DNA from 4 places in the Nocardia goodfellowii genome. Region 2 is predicted to be linked to each of the others. Evidence: riboswitches for the same ligand, from Rfam matches in the RefSeq annotation. Region 2 holds a riboswitch; each other region holds the start of a gene.
What was found. Region 2 has a riboswitch for S-adenosylmethionine ahead of metX (homoserine O-acetyltransferase MetX). Riboswitches for the same ligand answer to the same signal wherever they lie in the genome.
Positions count from the first base shown of each region.

Region 1: it holds a riboswitch for S-adenosylmethionine, as region 2 does, so the genes downstream of both, BJ987_RS33115 (LLM class flavin-dependent oxidoreductase) here and metX (homoserine O-acetyltransferase MetX) in region 2, are expected to answer to the same signal.
Region 3: it holds a riboswitch for S-adenosylmethionine, as region 2 does, so the genes downstream of both, BJ987_RS03830 (aminotransferase class V-fold PLP-dependent enzyme) here and metX (homoserine O-acetyltransferase MetX) in region 2, are expected to answer to the same signal.
Region 4: it holds a riboswitch for S-adenosylmethionine, as region 2 does, so the genes downstream of both, BJ987_RS07390 (rhodanese-like domain-containing protein) here and metX (homoserine O-acetyltransferase MetX) in region 2, are expected to answer to the same signal.

Region 1 covers NZ_JAGGMR010000001.1:7,147,003-7,150,679, forward strand. Annotated here, with positions in the region: gene BJ987_RS33105 (glycosyltransferase family 2 protein) at 1-581, shown strand, start outside; gene BJ987_RS33110 (hypothetical protein) at 731-1,696, opposite strand; SAM riboswitch class I at 1,899-1,993, shown strand; gene BJ987_RS33115 (LLM class flavin-dependent oxidoreductase) at 2,005-3,090, shown strand; gene BJ987_RS33120 (ABC transporter substrate-binding protein) at 3,087-3,677, shown strand, end outside.
Region 2 covers NZ_JAGGMR010000001.1:184,324-188,000, forward strand. Annotated here, with positions in the region: gene BJ987_RS00895 (DUF3017 domain-containing protein) at 1-67, shown strand, start outside; gene BJ987_RS00900 (hypothetical protein) at 154-360, opposite strand; gene BJ987_RS00905 (winged helix-turn-helix transcriptional regulator) at 407-676, shown strand; gene BJ987_RS00910 (hypothetical protein) at 805-1,134, shown strand; gene metX (homoserine O-acetyltransferase MetX) at 1,180-2,325, opposite strand; SAM riboswitch class IV at 2,401-2,511, opposite strand; gene BJ987_RS00920 (TetR/AcrR family transcriptional regulator) at 2,622-3,323, opposite strand; gene BJ987_RS00925 (MFS transporter) at 3,474-3,677, shown strand, end outside.
Region 3 covers NZ_JAGGMR010000001.1:922,589-926,265, forward strand. Annotated here, with positions in the region: gene BJ987_RS03820 (Pls/PosA family non-ribosomal peptide synthetase) at 1-888, opposite strand, end outside; gene BJ987_RS03825 (LysE family translocator) at 1,037-1,684, opposite strand; SAM riboswitch class IV at 1,800-1,914, shown strand; gene BJ987_RS03830 (aminotransferase class V-fold PLP-dependent enzyme) at 1,962-3,275, shown strand.
Region 4 covers NZ_JAGGMR010000001.1:1,713,612-1,717,288, forward strand. Annotated here, with positions in the region: gene BJ987_RS07375 (amidohydrolase family protein) at 1-198, opposite strand, end outside; gene BJ987_RS07380 (FAD-dependent oxidoreductase) at 253-1,641, opposite strand; gene BJ987_RS07385 (Rv0361 family membrane protein) at 1,892-2,344, shown strand; SAM riboswitch class IV at 2,396-2,511, shown strand; gene BJ987_RS07390 (rhodanese-like domain-containing protein) at 2,527-2,943, shown strand; gene BJ987_RS07395 (O-succinylhomoserine sulfhydrylase) at 3,011-3,677, shown strand, end outside.

The sequences.
Region 1 (3,677 bases), 7.0 Mb from region 2:
TGCCGATCACGCTCGGCAATCGCAGCCGCGCACCGTCGATGGCGGTGGCGTGCGGGCAGTTCCTGGTTTTCGACACCGCGGCCTATCGGACTATCGGCGGGCACGCCGCCGTGGCGGGCAGCCCGACCGAGGATCTGGATATCGCCCGCGCGCTGCGTCGCAGCGGCAGGCACACCGCGCTGGTCGCGGCGGGACGGCAGGCGCGGACCCGAATGTACCGGGGCGCAGCCGAACTCGACGCCGGGTACACCCGTTGGCTGTGGTCCGCTTACGGTGGTTCGCCTTTGGCTGCCGCGGGGGTGGGACTGCTTGTCGCCGTGGGGTATTGGATCCCGCCGTTGGCGGCGATCGGCGGGCGGGGCAAGCTGCGGCGCGCCGGACTTCTCGGATATGCCGCGGCGGTCATCGGGCGTCTGCTTGCCCGGTCCACCGAGACCGCGGCACCGCTGGGACGGATGGATTTCCTCGCGGCGCTGGCGCATCCGCTGTCGGTGGGCGGGTATGCGGTGCTCTCCGTCCGGTCGCACCTTGCCCACCGCGCCGGGACGTCGACGTGGAAGCGGCGTTCGGTCGGCAGCTGAGTCTGCCGTCACCAGGCGCACCGATTCCCAGGGTCTGAGCGGCGAACTCTGCTCGCCGTCACCGACTGTCGACTGAGTGGGGAAGGTAGGCCACGCATGATGTGGCCCGCCGGTCCGGGTCGCGATCAGCAACCGACCCATCGGAAAGATCAGGGCACCGTCGTGATTCCGACCGTCGGTAGGTAGAAACAGGTCCGGGCACCGTCGACCTCGGTGCCGAACACGGCGGCCAGCACCGTGCCGCGACCGGTGTCGACGGGAACCGCGCGAATGCCGCCCGTGGGGACCGCTCCGGCGAAGAAGTCGCGGACGGCCTGCTCGGCGAGCGGGCGAAGTCCGGCGGGGACCTCCGGGGGCACCATCCGGCTGAAGACCTCACTCAGCGGGCCCATCGAGGCGAGCCCCGCGCGACCGCTGTCCACGTTCAGCCATGCCACCCGCATGCCGGAGCCGTCGGCGCCGGTGTTGCCCGACGGGACGAAAGCGAACAAGGTCTGGCCGGGTTTCACGGCGGTCAGATCGAGGCCGGGGATCGCGATGTCGTGCACGGGCCACGGCCCCGGAACAGCGCCCGCCACGGCCGGGCTGCCGAGAGCCGCGCCCGTACCGCTGCACAGCGCCGCGGTGGGATAGAGGAACGGTGTCACACCGAGAGATTGCAGGGCCGTGAGGGTGGACGGTCCGACGCCGGGGGCAGCGGCTGGCGCGGGGGCGGCAGCCACGGCATCGGCGGCAGCCACGGCATCACCGGCTGGCGCGGGATCGGCGGCCACGTAATCGCCGGCAGCCCTGGGATCGCCGGCAGCCCCGGGAACGGCGGCAGCCCCGGGAACGGCGGCAGCCCCGGGAACGGCGGCAGCCCCGGGAACGGCGGCTGGCGCGCGATCGGCGGCAGCCACGGGATCGGCGCCTGGCGCGGGATCGGCGCCTGGCGCGGGGGCGGCTGCCATGTAATCGGCGGTGGCCGCGTGATCGGCTGGCGGGGCGGCTTCGGGTTGTGCCGTGGCTGGGGCCGGGACGCCGAGCGCGAGGGTGCCGAGAGCCAACGCCACTCCCATGGCGCGGGCGCGCTCCCGGGAGCGGCGGGAGCCGGAGTAGACGCGGCGGACAGGCACTGCGAACCTCCTTCGTCGGGACGATCGAGGTGCAACGGTACGCCCGCAAACTCGGGAAATCGGTCATTTCCGGCGCGCCCGGCGGATGGGCCGTAGTCGGGGCCGCGACCATAATCCGCGCTTCAGCGCGCGCTGACCAGGGCTGGGCTCACGGTGATTTCTACTCTTGTCGCCGAGTTCGCTTGCTCCCCATGATGTTCGAGCACCATCCAGAGCGATTGAGAGACCTGGCTCGCCGACGTCGCAGCAACCCCCCGGCATGCCGGGTGCGGGTGCTTCCGCCAGGAACGATGGAGGAACCCCTCGACATGAAGTTTCTGTTGTTCACCCTGGTGACCAGGGTGCCCGATCCGCGCACCGGCGTACTGCCCGAGACGCACGACCGGTTCCGCTCGGTGGTCGGCCAGGCGCGGCTGGCGGAGCAGCTCGGTTACGACGGGTTCGCCGTCGGCGAGCGGCACGAGGATCCATTCCTGTCCGCCGCGCCGCCGGTGCTGCTCAGTCACATCGCCGCCGTCACCTCGCGGATCACACTGTTCACAGCGGTGACGACGCTGAGTCTGCTGGATCCGGTCCGGGCCTTCGAGGACTACTCGACGCTGGACAATCTGGCGGGCGGACGGCTGGAACTGATCATCGGCAAGGGCAACGGCGCCGCGCAGGCGCGACTGTACGGGGTCACCACAGCGGATCAGTGGGACCGCAACCGCGAGGGTTACGAGCTCTTCCGGGCGCTGTGGGCCAGCGACCGGGTGACCTGGTCGGGCCGATTCCGGCCGGACCTGGTCGAGGCCCAGGCGCTGCCACGGCCCTACCAGCCCTCGATCCGGATCTGGCACGGCAGCGCGACCAGCCGCGATTCGGTGGAACTGGCCGCCCGCCACGGCGATCCGCTGTTCTCGGCGAATGTCACCAATCCGATCGAGCCGTATGCCGCGCTGGTCCGGCACTACCGGGAGCGCTGGGCGCACTACGGGCACGACCCCGCCGACGCACTGGTCGGTGCGGGTACCGCCGGGTTCCATGTGGCACCCACCTCGCAGGAGGCGCTCGAGGTGTACGGCCCGATCTTCCGGGCGCGACTGGCGTTGGCGCGCAAGCTCGGCCAGCCGATCGTGTTCGAGACGCTGGAGGACTTCGCGGTGCGCAGTTCGGCGCTGATCGGCAGCCCCGAGCAGGTGATCGACAAGGTCGGCCGCCAGCACGAGCAATTCGGACACGAGGTGATCCACCTGTCCGCCGAACCCGACGGGCGCACCGAAGCGCAGCACCGCGCGAGCCTCGAACTCTTCCAAGCCGCTGTCGCACCCGAGCTGCGCCGGCGTATTCCCAGTCGGCCCTTGGCTTCCGGCCGGACCGTCGATTCCCCGCAATTATCTGGAGTAGCACCGTGATTCGCACCCGTCATCGCCTCGCCGCGTTCGCCGGCGTCCTCGCCGCGGCCGGCACCGTGGTCGCCTGCGGTGGCGACACGGGCAGCACCGGCGCCGACGCCGGGCCGCCGCGGCCGGGCGGAACCTTGCGCTACGGCCTGTCGCAGGCCCCGACCTGCTCCGATCCGGCCCAGGCGGGCAGCAATCAGACGCACTATGTCACCCGGCAGATCGTCGATTCGCTGACCGATCAGGATCCGGAAACCGGCGAGCTGAAGCCGTGGCTGGCGCGGAGCTGGGAGGCCGACGCGGACGCGAAGGTCTTCACCTTCCACCTCGCCGACGGTGTCACCTTCAGCGACGGCAGCCCGCTCACCGCCGAATCGGTGCGCGACACCTTCGATTCCATTCCGAAAATCGGCGCCGCCAAAGCACCGCTGGGCAACGGCTATCTGACCAACTATGTCGGCACCACCGTGCTGGACCGCCTGACCGCCCGGGTGGAATTCAGCAAGCCCAACGCGCAGTTCCTGCAGGCGACGTCGACGACCCAGCTCGGCATTCAAGCGGGGGCGACGACGGCCAAGCCTGCCGAGCAGCGGTGCGAC
Region 2 (3,677 bases):
CCTGACGTTGCTAGGCACGGCCATCCTGTTCATCGCCGCCACCATCAAAACCCTCGGCGTGCAGTGATCAGCCCGCATACCGCTCGCTGAACACCATTTCGGCGCGGGGCCGCCGGCCGGGATGCGGTGGAACACTGTCGGTGTAGCCGATCGTCACCAGCACCGCGATCGCCAGGTCCGGCCGATCGTCGATGCCGTCGGCTTCTTGACCAGGTCTGGGTCCATGCGGTCAGGCCCCTCGTCGGCGAGGTCGGACAGCTGCCAGAACGGCTCGGCGGGCACCGGATCCGGACGATAGTGCCGGGAGGGTGCGGCGAGTACGGATGGCTTCGGGAACCGAAGGGCTTGTGAGTGCCCCACCCGTCAAGTCCTCGATCGCGTAGCCGGTAAGTGAACGGTGCTCATCGTGGACGCGCTCGCCGACGGCACGCTGCGCTATACCGATCTTCAGCGCCGCATCGACGGCGTCTCCCGGAAGATGCTGACGCAGACCCTCCGTCAACTCGAAAACGACGGATTCGTTTCGCGCACAGCGCATCCCACGGTGCCGCCGCGGGTGGAATACACGCTGACCGACCTGGGACACAGCTTGCGCACGCCGATCGCGGCGCTGCGGGAATGGATCGAGACCGATATCAATCGGATCGAAGCGGCGCGGCGCGAGGCAGCGAAATGACCATGGAAGGTCAGTTGAGTGGCATCGCCGCGACGGCCACCCGGCGTATGGTCGAGCCATAGCCTATTAGGGTGCCGTCCCAGACCTCGGCGGCCGTCCGATGCACCGACCCAGCGTAGGGAGACGGCATGCCAGGCAACTTCGACGGCATCGACTGCGGGCTGTTTCCGTTGTGGACGGTCGCCGCCTTTGTCCATGGGAACGGCGAGGCGCCGGTGGGGACAGCCAGCGCCCGCGATCTGTCCATGGCCGCCGGCCTCGTGTGCTCGTATCTGCCTGTCCCGCAAGCTGATTTCGCGGGCTACTACCTCATCGCGACCCGCGCCGACTCCTACAAAGACCGCTTCACCAACAGCGCGAGCGCGCCGCAGTGGCGCAGTACCCCACTGCACGAAGCCGACGGCTGGGCCGCCGGACCGTGGAGCGTGCTCGAATCACCGCGGGCAGCAGGCGATTAGCGAGGTCGACTACGCCCTGCTGCGCTTACCGTCTCGGCGCCGAGCTCACACCGTGGCGCGGTTCTCGCGCGCCAGACGCAGGGTTTCGATGAGCAGCTTGGATACCGCGGCCGACTCGGTGAGGAACCCGTCGTGGCCGTCGCGCGAGTGCACGACCTCGAGCCGAGCACAACCCGGCAGTCCGTCGGCGAGTTCCTGCTGAGTACGCAGGGGGTAGAGCCGGTCCGAGTCGACACCGCCCACCACGCACGGCACCGGGGTGGCGGCCAGCGCAGCTCGCACACCGCCGCGACCACGACCGATATCGTGCCGGTTCATCGCTTCGGTGAGCAACACGTAGGTGGCGGGATCGAAACGGGCACAGAGCTTTTCAGCCTGATGCTCCAGATAGCTCTGCACCGCGTACCGGCCGCCGCGCCACGGATCCTCCGCGCCCTGCGCGTGATTCTCGAAGCGGTGGTCCAGTTCGCCTTCGGTGCGGTAGGTCAGGTGCGCGATGCGCCGCGCCAGGCCCATGCCGGTCATCGGCGCACGACCGGTGCCGTGATAGTCGCCGCCCTGCCAATCGGGGTCGGCCTTGATGGCGGCGATCTGGGTGGTCTGGGTGCCGATCTGATCGGCGGTGGCCCGCGCGCCGACCGCGAGGATCAACGCGGCCGCCACGCGCTCCGGAGCGCCGACCATCCATTCCAGGACGCGCATGCCGCCCATCGAACCGCCGACGACAGCGGCCAGCCGGTCGATGCCGAGCAGGTCCATCAGGGCGACCTCCGCGCTCACCTGATCACGGATGGAGATCTCGGGAAACCGGGAGCCCCACGGCTTTCCGTCCGGCGCCAATGACGACGGACCGGTGCTGCCCTTGCAGCCGCCGAGCACATTGGTGGCGATGACGCACCATTCGTCGGTGTCGATCGGCGCGCCGGGGCCGACCATGCCGTCCCACCAGCCGGGCAGCGGGTGCAGCTCGTCGGGGGCGCCCACTACGTGCGAGTCACCGGTCAGCGCGTGCTCGACCAGCACCACGTTGTCGAGGGCGGGTGCGAGTTCGCCCCAGCGTTGCACCGCGAGCCGCACATCGGGAACCACGGCGCCGTTCTCCAGGCGCACATCCCCGATCGGGATCACGCCGAGTCGGCCGTCCGGAGCGGGCAGCAGCGATCGGAGGCTCGGTTCGGTCTCCACGGTCACGCCGTCTGACCGATCACACGGGAACAGACCGCCCCGTGGCGGTGGACAATTGCACACATGTGGGGGACCTCCTGAACAGCGCGCTTGCTCCCGTCTTTCGAGAGCCAGGTCATCACCCGGAGCACCCCACCGCTGCTGGAGGGTTGCCGACCAGCGAGCCGGGGCTTCGCGCTGGCACTCATGACCTGAGGGACATGGTAGCTGGCGGTCGGTCAACGATAGAAATCACGTCGACAAGATCACGCCGACGCCGCTGGTCCAGGCCGGAAAACCCGCCGATGACCCGCGGCTCGGACTCAGGTGGACAGCGGTGCGCCGCACAGGTCGCGGAGTTCGTCGAACGCGCGCAGCACGATCGCGCGCGTGGCGCGCGCGGCGACCCGGGGCTCGCCGGTGAGAACCAGGTCCGGGTCGGCGTCGAAGGCGATGTGGCACATCATCTGCCAGGTCGCGACGGCCAAGCGCACCTTGAGCGCGTCGGGTTCCATGCCCAGCCGATCCGCGAGCGCCGCGGTGACCGCCTCGGCCTTGCGGTCGCCGTATTCCATCGCGCGCGCGTTGACCGCCGGGCTGCTGCGCACGATGCGCTGCATCTTCTGGAACCGGCGGAACGAGATCAGCTCGTCGGCGGCGTTGCCCGCGGCCAGGTCGACCATGTGCAGGTAGGCATCGCACATTGCCTGTAGCGGGTTGTCGATGCTGGGCCGGGCCCGCAGCAGGCCGGCGATGGCCTGGCCGAAATCCTCCACCGGGCCGAGGACGATGTCTTCCTTGATCTCGAAGTACCGGTTGACGGTGCGCGGCGAGACGTCGGCCGCGTGCGCGATCTGCTCCACCGTCGTTGCCTCGAAACCCTGCTCGTCGCACAGATCGAGCGCTATTTCGATGATCCGCGACCGAGTCTGCTGCTTCTTGCGTTCCCGCAGCCCGGTGGCCGGCTTGCCGCCCGGCACCGGTTCGGGATCGGCGGTAGGGCCGGTCGATGAGTCCTCGAGCATGCCGCCACCATAACGCAGCTCATGTCTACTCTTGGCCGAATGAGTCAAATGTCGCACTACGACATTTTTCCCTTGACGCCAAAAGTCGCACGATGCCAGGATCGTCTGCGTACTTCTGAAACAGCTCGTCCCAGATGAGGGAGAAAATCCGTGACCCGAACTGCGCCAGCGGTTGACGCACCCGGAAAACAAAGCAGTTCCGCCCGGTGGTGGGCGCTCGGCGTGATCGCGCTGGCCCAGCTGATGGTGGTGCTCGACGCCACCATCGTCACCATCGCGCTGCCATTCGCGCAGCGTGACCTGCACATCAGCGATGGCAACACCCAGTGGGTGCTCACCGCGTACACCCTGATC
Region 3 (3,677 bases), 740 kb from region 2:
GTTGCCCGCGAGTTTTTCGGCCAGCTCCGGCGGCACCGCCTCGCCACCGAAGATGAGTAGTCGGACCGAGTCCAGCGCCTCCGCGGGCCAGGTCGCGGCGAGCGTCGGCACCGTGGAGACGATGCTGATCTCCCTGCGGACCAGCCACGGGCCCAGATCGGCCCCGGTGCGCACCAGCGCCCGCGGCGCGGGCACCAGGCACGCGCCGTGCCGCCAGGCCAGCCACATCTCCTCGCAGGAGGCGTCGAAGGCGACCGAAAGCCCCGCGAGCACCCGATCACCGGGCCCGATCGGCGCGTCCCGCAAGAAGAGCCGGGCTTCGGCGTCGACGAACGCGGCGGCGTTGCGGTGCGTGACCGCCACACCTTTCGGTGTCCCCGTGGACCCGGAGGTGAAGATGATCCAGGCATCGTCGGCGGGGACCGGCGGCGCGGTGGAATCGGCTATCGCCGTGAGGGTTTCGAACCCCGTGCGTTCGATCCCGCGATCGGTGACGATCGCGCTGACGCGTGCTTCGCCGAAGACCAGCCGCGCCCGCTCCTCCGGATCGTCGGCATCGACCGGCACATAGGCCGCGCCCGCGTGCAGCACCGCCAGAATCGTGACATAGAGCGCGCTGGTGCCCGACGGCATCCGCACCCCGACCCGGTCCCCCGCCCGCACACCGGCCGCGGCCAGCCGCCCGACCACGGTATCGACCTCGTCCAGCAGCTCGACATATCCGAGCACCGTCGTACCGTCGTCGAGGGCGGGCGCGTCGGGATAGTCGTCGGCCGTCGCGGCCAGGATGTCGACCAAGGTCCGCTCGGGCGGGGCGAGCGGACCGCGCAGCAACGGATTCGACAGCGCGTCCTCGCCCGCTACGGCGTCGACCTCCGGCTGGAGCATACGTCCTGCCCACCTCTCATAGACCTACCTGGCGCAGACGGCGGAAATCTTGCACTACCAGGGTTACCAGTGGGCAAACACCACGGTGACCAGCTGTCCACGGTACCTCCGGTACCGGGCGATCTCCGCGTGCGAACCGCACGCTCGGTCAGGCCGCCGAGGCGGCGGTGCCGATGCCCAGAGCAGCGAGAATGCCCGCGGAGGCCTGTTCCAGGCGCTCCCGCACGGCGGGCTTGCGCAGCAGCGCGACCGCCCGCGAGGCGAGTACCGCGACCAGCACCATTTCGACTGCGGCGATAGAGGATTCGATCGCGCCGAGCGCGAGGGTGTTGACGAAGGTGACCTCGGAGAGGAACTGCGGCAGCACCGCCAGGTAGAACAACCCGACCTTCGGGTTGAACAGGCACGAGATCACCCCCGCGGTGAACGCCGAGCGAATCGACGCCGGCGCCGGCTGCCGCGCCTGCACCGCCGCCAGCTCGTCGCCCGCCGCGGCGGCTTCTTGCCGCCGCTTCCGCAGCTCGACCAGCGCGCGAACGCCCAAGTACAGCAAGTAGATTCCGCCGACCAGCTTCAATACCCGATAGGCCGTCGCGGACTGCTCCAGCAGCGCGGCGACACCCGCCGCCACCACCAGCGCCCAGACCATTCCGCCGAGTGCCGAACCGATCGCCGCCGCGATACCGGGTCGGGCATCCGCGATCGAATAGCGCAGCACCAGGAACGTGTCCGGTCCGGGCGTGAGCGACAGCAGGATGCAGAGTCCGACGAAGCTGAGCAGCAGCGAAAGTGTCACCCCTCCATGGGACCCCATCGGATCGAATATTGCAACATTATTCTTTTGGATGCATTTTCATTCACCCGAACCGCACAGTTGACAGCGCGCCGGTGCGTCTGCCAATCTCGGGACAGGTCATGAGTACCAGCGCTAAGCCCCGGCTAGCTGGTCGGCAACCCTCCTCCGCGGTGGGGTGCTCCGGGTGACGACCCGGCCGTTCGTCCAATCGGGCGCGGCAAGCGCGGACTCGACCGATCTCTCGATTGCGAGTCCCTGGAACGATGGGATCTACGTAATGACTGCTGTGGCCACCAAGACCTGTGCACCGCTGGCGCGAGTGTCCGGCGACGACCTCCAGGTACCGCTCGTCCAAGGCGGAACCACCACCTACGCCAACTTCGACTACGCCGCCAGCGCGCCCGCATTGGCCCAGGTCACCGACCGTGTGCAGCAGCTGCTGCCGTTCTACGCCAGCGTGCACCGCGGCGCCGGCTACGCCTCCCGGATCTCCACCGAGAGCTACGAGGCGGCCCGCGGTTCGGTCACCCGGTTCCTCGACGCCGCCGACGACCAGGTCGTCGTCTTCACCCGCAACACCACCGACTCGCTGAACCTGCTCGCCGCCTGCGTCCCCGGCGACACCGTCGTCCTGGACATCGAGCACCACGCCAACTTCCTCCCCTGGACCAAGCACGGCCGCCGCGTCGTCCGCGCCGCCGACACCATCGAGGAGACCATCCGGCTACTCGTCGCGGAACTGTGCAGCAAGCCCGCCGCGCTGCTCGCTGTCACCGGCGCCTCCAACGTCACCGGCGAAGTGCTGCCGCTCGAACGTCTCGCCGAGATCGCCCACCAGTGCGGCGCGCGCATCCTCGTCGACGCCGCCCAGCTCGCACCGCACCGCCGAATCAGCCTGCGCGACACCGGTATCGACTACCTCGCCTGCTCCGGCCACAAGCTCTACGCCCCCTTCGGCGCGGGCGTCCTCGTCGGCCGCCGCGACTGGCTCGACCGCGCCGAGCCGTACCTGGCCGGCGGCGGCGCCGTCCGCGAGGTCAGCACCACCGACGCCCAGTGGGCCGCCGCACCGCAGCGCCACGAAGCCGGCTCCCCGAACGTCCTCGGCGCCGCCGCCCTCGCCGCCGCCTGTGACGCTCTCTGCCAGATCGACCCCGAAACCCTCATCGCCCACGAACGCGAACTCGCCGACCGCCTCCGCGCGGGCCTGTCCGCCATCCCCGGCGTCACCCAACTGCGCCTGTGGTCCGACAGCCCCGATGTCGTCGGCATCGTCGCCTTCACCCTCGACGGCTTCGCCCCCGGCGAAGTCGCCGCCTACCTCTCCGCCGAACACGGCATCGGCGTCCGAGACGGCCGCTTCTGCGCCCACCCCCTCCTCGCCCGCCTCGGCCTCGACGGCGCCCTGCGCGCCAGCATCGGCCTCGGCTCCAACTCCGCCGACGTCGACCGCCTCATCCAAGCCATCGCCACCCTCGTCGAAAACGGCCCCGACTGGACCTACACCAAAACCGACGGCCTCTGGAATCCCACCCCCGAAACCCGCGACTTCACCGACGCCACCACCGGCGCCGCCCCCTGCATCAACTGACCCCCGCCCCCAATCAAAAGTCGAGCTCAGGCGGCGGTATCAATCCCCGCCTGACCGCCTCCACCCGAAACCTCTCCACCTCACTACGCCCCTGCGCAACCACCTCCGGCTCTCTGCTCTGCGAGTACTCCCGCACCTTCCGCCGCCAAAACGCAAGATGCTGCAACAACTCCGCATCCGTCTGCCCCTCCGGCGGCCCCATATTGATAGCCATGCCCCGCATCATCCGACGCCCCATCCCCCGGCTCCCGCATTCCAGTCGGCATGGTGAGTCGCATATATAGATGCGCGACCTGGAGAGTGAGCGCTGCGCAGGTCAAGAAGGGGAGCCCGCTGCACGATCAAAGCCCATGTGTGCCCACACCATGTGCGTACTCACGGCATTTGCCTGATGCGACCTGA
Region 4 (3,677 bases), 1.5 Mb from region 2:
GCCCAGCTCGGCCAGCGCCGTCTTCATGAAGGTCTGGTCGGTGCCCTGGAACGAGGCGATGACCACGGCGCCACCGCCGACGTCGAAGCGCGCCATACGCTTTCGATAATCGGCGATGGTATAGGGGTCGGGCAGGTAGCCCTCGTTCTCGATCAGCGGGAACCGCGGATCGATGATGTGGACATGGGCATCGAACACCTGTACAGAATGCCTCAGTCTGGGAGATTTCGCTGCCGTGGAACGGCGCTCCGGCTAGACCTTGTGCGGTTCGCTGGCGCGCAGCATGTCTTCGCGCTCGACGACCTTGACCCGCTCGCGGCCCTCCGGCTCGCCCAGGGCGCGCTCGTGCGCGTCCAGGCGGTACCAGCCCTGCCACGTGGTGAACGGGATGCCCTTGCCCTCCAGGAAGGTGGTGACGGCGTCCAGCTCCGGCTCGGGGGCCGGGGTGAAGTTCGCGCTGTCGTCCAGCAGGCAGGCCACGGTCTCGTTGGCGTCGCCCTTGGTGTGGCCGATCAGGCCGACCGGGCCGCGCTTGATCCAGCCGGTGACGTAGGTGGCCGGCAAGTAGCGCGCGGCGCCGTCGGCGTTCTCGTCGGCCAGCACGCGACCGGCCTCGTTCGGCACGGTGCCCGCCTGCTCGTCGAAGGGCAGGTTGGTGATGTTCTGCGACAGGTAACCGACCGCGCGGTAGATCGCCTGGACGTCCCAGTCGCGGAACTCGCCGGTGCCCTTGACGTTGCCGGTGCCGTCGAGCTGGGTGCGCTCGGTGCGCAGGCCGACGACCTTGCCGTCCGCGCCGAGCACCTCGGCGGGCGACTCGAAGAAGTGCAGGAACAGCTTGTGCGGGCGGTTGCCCTGATCGCGGATCGCCCACTGCTCCAAGGTGTTGGCGACCATGTCGACCTGCTTGGAGTGCCGGCGCGCGGCCTCGGAGCCGGCGTCGTAATCGATGTCCTCGGGGTCGACGATGACCTCGATGGTCGGCGAATGGTCGAGTTCGCGCAGCTCCAGCGGGGTGAATTTGGCCTGCGCCGGGCCGCGGCGACCGAAGACGTGCACCTCGACGGCCTTGTTGGCCTTGAGGCCCTGGTAGACGTTCGGCGGGATCTCGGTCGGCAGCAGTTCGTCACCGGTCTTGGCGAGCACACGCGCCACGTCGAGCGCGACATTGCCGACACCGAGCACGGCGACCTTCTCCGCGTCCAGCGGCCATTCGCGCGGCACGTCCGGGTGGCCGTCGTACCAGGACACGAAGTCCGCGGCGCCGAAGGAGCCGTCCAGATCGATACCCGGGATGTCCAGCGCACGGTCGGCGTTCGCGCCGGTGGAGAAGATGACCGCGTCGTAGAAGCGCCGCAGATCGTCCAGGGTGATGTCGGTGCCGTAGTCGATATTGCCGAGCAGGCGCACCTGCTCCTTGTCGAGCACCTTGTGCAGGGCGGTGATGATGCCCTTGATCCGCGGATGGTCCGGCGCGACGCCGTAGCGGATCAGGCCGAACGGCGCGGGCATGCGCTCATACAGGTCGATGCTGACCTCGGCATCGGACTTCATCAACGCGTCGGCGGCGTAGATACCGGCCGGTCCTGCGCCCACGATCGCGATGCGGAGCGGGCGAGTGGCTGCACTCTGTTCGGTCATCTCTTACGCGCACCTTCGGTAGAAAAATAATGGCGTCCTTCTTAGCCTAGGCTAAGTCGACGCACCGCTGCGGTTGCCCCTGACGATGCGGCTGGTGCTGCTGGCTCGTAACTGCAAAGCCCCCAGGTCGCTCCCGTGCCGCACTGCCATATGGGTGATGACGGCGAGACCCCGGTCTCGCGATTCTATCGGGGACGCCTTCGGCCGCCTGCACGGGTGCCGCCGACCAGGGATAAGGGATCATCGACGCATGACCGAGCAGCAATCGACACCCGACGACGAACCCATCCAGGTCGACCAGACCGACAAGCGGTCCATGACGCCGTTCATCGCCGCCGCGATCCTGGCCGCGATCGTGCTGGTCGCCGTGTTCGCGGGCGGGCTGCTGTCCCCGGCTGAGAAAAATGTCACAGAATCCGACCGGATCGCCGCGGCTGTCGGCAATTACGTCGGCGGACGTGCCCAGCGTGACGAGGTGCCCGCGCCCGGCACCGCCTGCGCCGGATTCGACGAGGCCGAGTCGCCGCTGGCCGCGCAGTTCGGGCCGGGCGGCCGAAAGTCCGTGGAGATCGCCAAGATCGAAGGTCAGACCGTCAACGGTGACCGGGCCAAGGCCACCGTCACCACCAAGGCGGACGGCAAAGAGACCACCGCGACTTGGAATCTGGTCCGTTCCGACGGCAAATGGCTGGTCTGCGACTGAGCCGGATTCGGTGTTTGACAGCCCGGCCCCCGTCCAGGCAATCTCAGTTCAGGTCATGAGCACCAGCGTCAAGCCCCGGCTCGCTGGTCGGCAACCCTCCTCCGCGGTGGGGTGCTCCGGGTGACGACCTGGCACGCATCCGAACCCCGATGCGGCAAGTGCGGATTCACAGGAGGATCGACATGACTTACGCCGGCGACATCACCCCCCAGCAGGCGTGGGACCTGCTGCGCGAGCACCCCGAAGCCGTCCTGATCGACGTGCGCACCGAAGCCGAATGGCGCTTCGTCGGCGTACCCGACACCACCCCGATCGAGCGCCCCACCGTGCTCATCGAATGGGTCGACAGCACCGGCGCACGCAACCAGGCCTTCACCGATCAGCTGCGCGAAGCCCTCGACGGCCGCGCGCCGGAAGCCCCCGTGGTGTTCCTCTGCCGGTCCGGCCAGCGCTCCGCGCACGCCGCGACGGTCGCGACCCAACTCGGCATCACCCCGGCCTACAACGTGGACGAAGGCTTCGAAGGCCCGCTCGACGCGAACGGTCACCGCGGCGGCGCCGGCTGGCGTGCCCAGGGACTGCCGTGGCGGCAGTCGTGAGCACCTGGGCGCCGGCGGCAGTCGGAGCCGCCAGGTCGGGTACACACAGTTCGGTGGAGGAACAGTCATGATCACTGGTGGCGCATTCGACAAGCCGCTGCCCGAGGGCGTCGGGCCGGCGACGCTCGGCGTGCGCGGCGGCCTGCGGCGCAGCGGTTTCGAGGAGACCTCCGAGGCGCTGTACCTCAGCTCCGGCTTCGTCTACGAGAGCGCCGAAGCGGCCGAGGCGTCGTTTACCGGCGATATCGAGCATTTCGTCTACTCCCGCTACGGCAATCCGACGGTGGCCATGTTCGAGGAGCGGATGCGGCTGCTCGACGGCGCCGAAGCGTGTTTCGCGACCGCGAGCGGCATGTCGGCCGTCTTCACCGCGCTCGGTGCGCTGCTGGGCGCGGGTGATCGGCTGGTGGCCGCGCGCAGCCTGTTCGGTTCCTGTTTCGTGGTGTGCAACGAGATCCTGCCGCGCTGGGGCGTGGAAACCGTCTTCGTCGACGGCGACGACCTGGACCAGTGGGAACAGGCGCTGTCGGTGCCGACCCAGGCGGTGTTCTTCGAGACCCCCGCCAATCCCATGCAGACGCTGGTCGATGTGCGCCGCGTCACCGAGCTCGCGCACGCCGCGGGCGCGAAAGTGGTGCTGGACAACGTTTTCGCCACCCCGCTGCTGCAGCGCGGCTTCGACCTCGGCGCCGACGTGCTGGTCTACTCCGGCACCAAGCACATCGACGGACAGG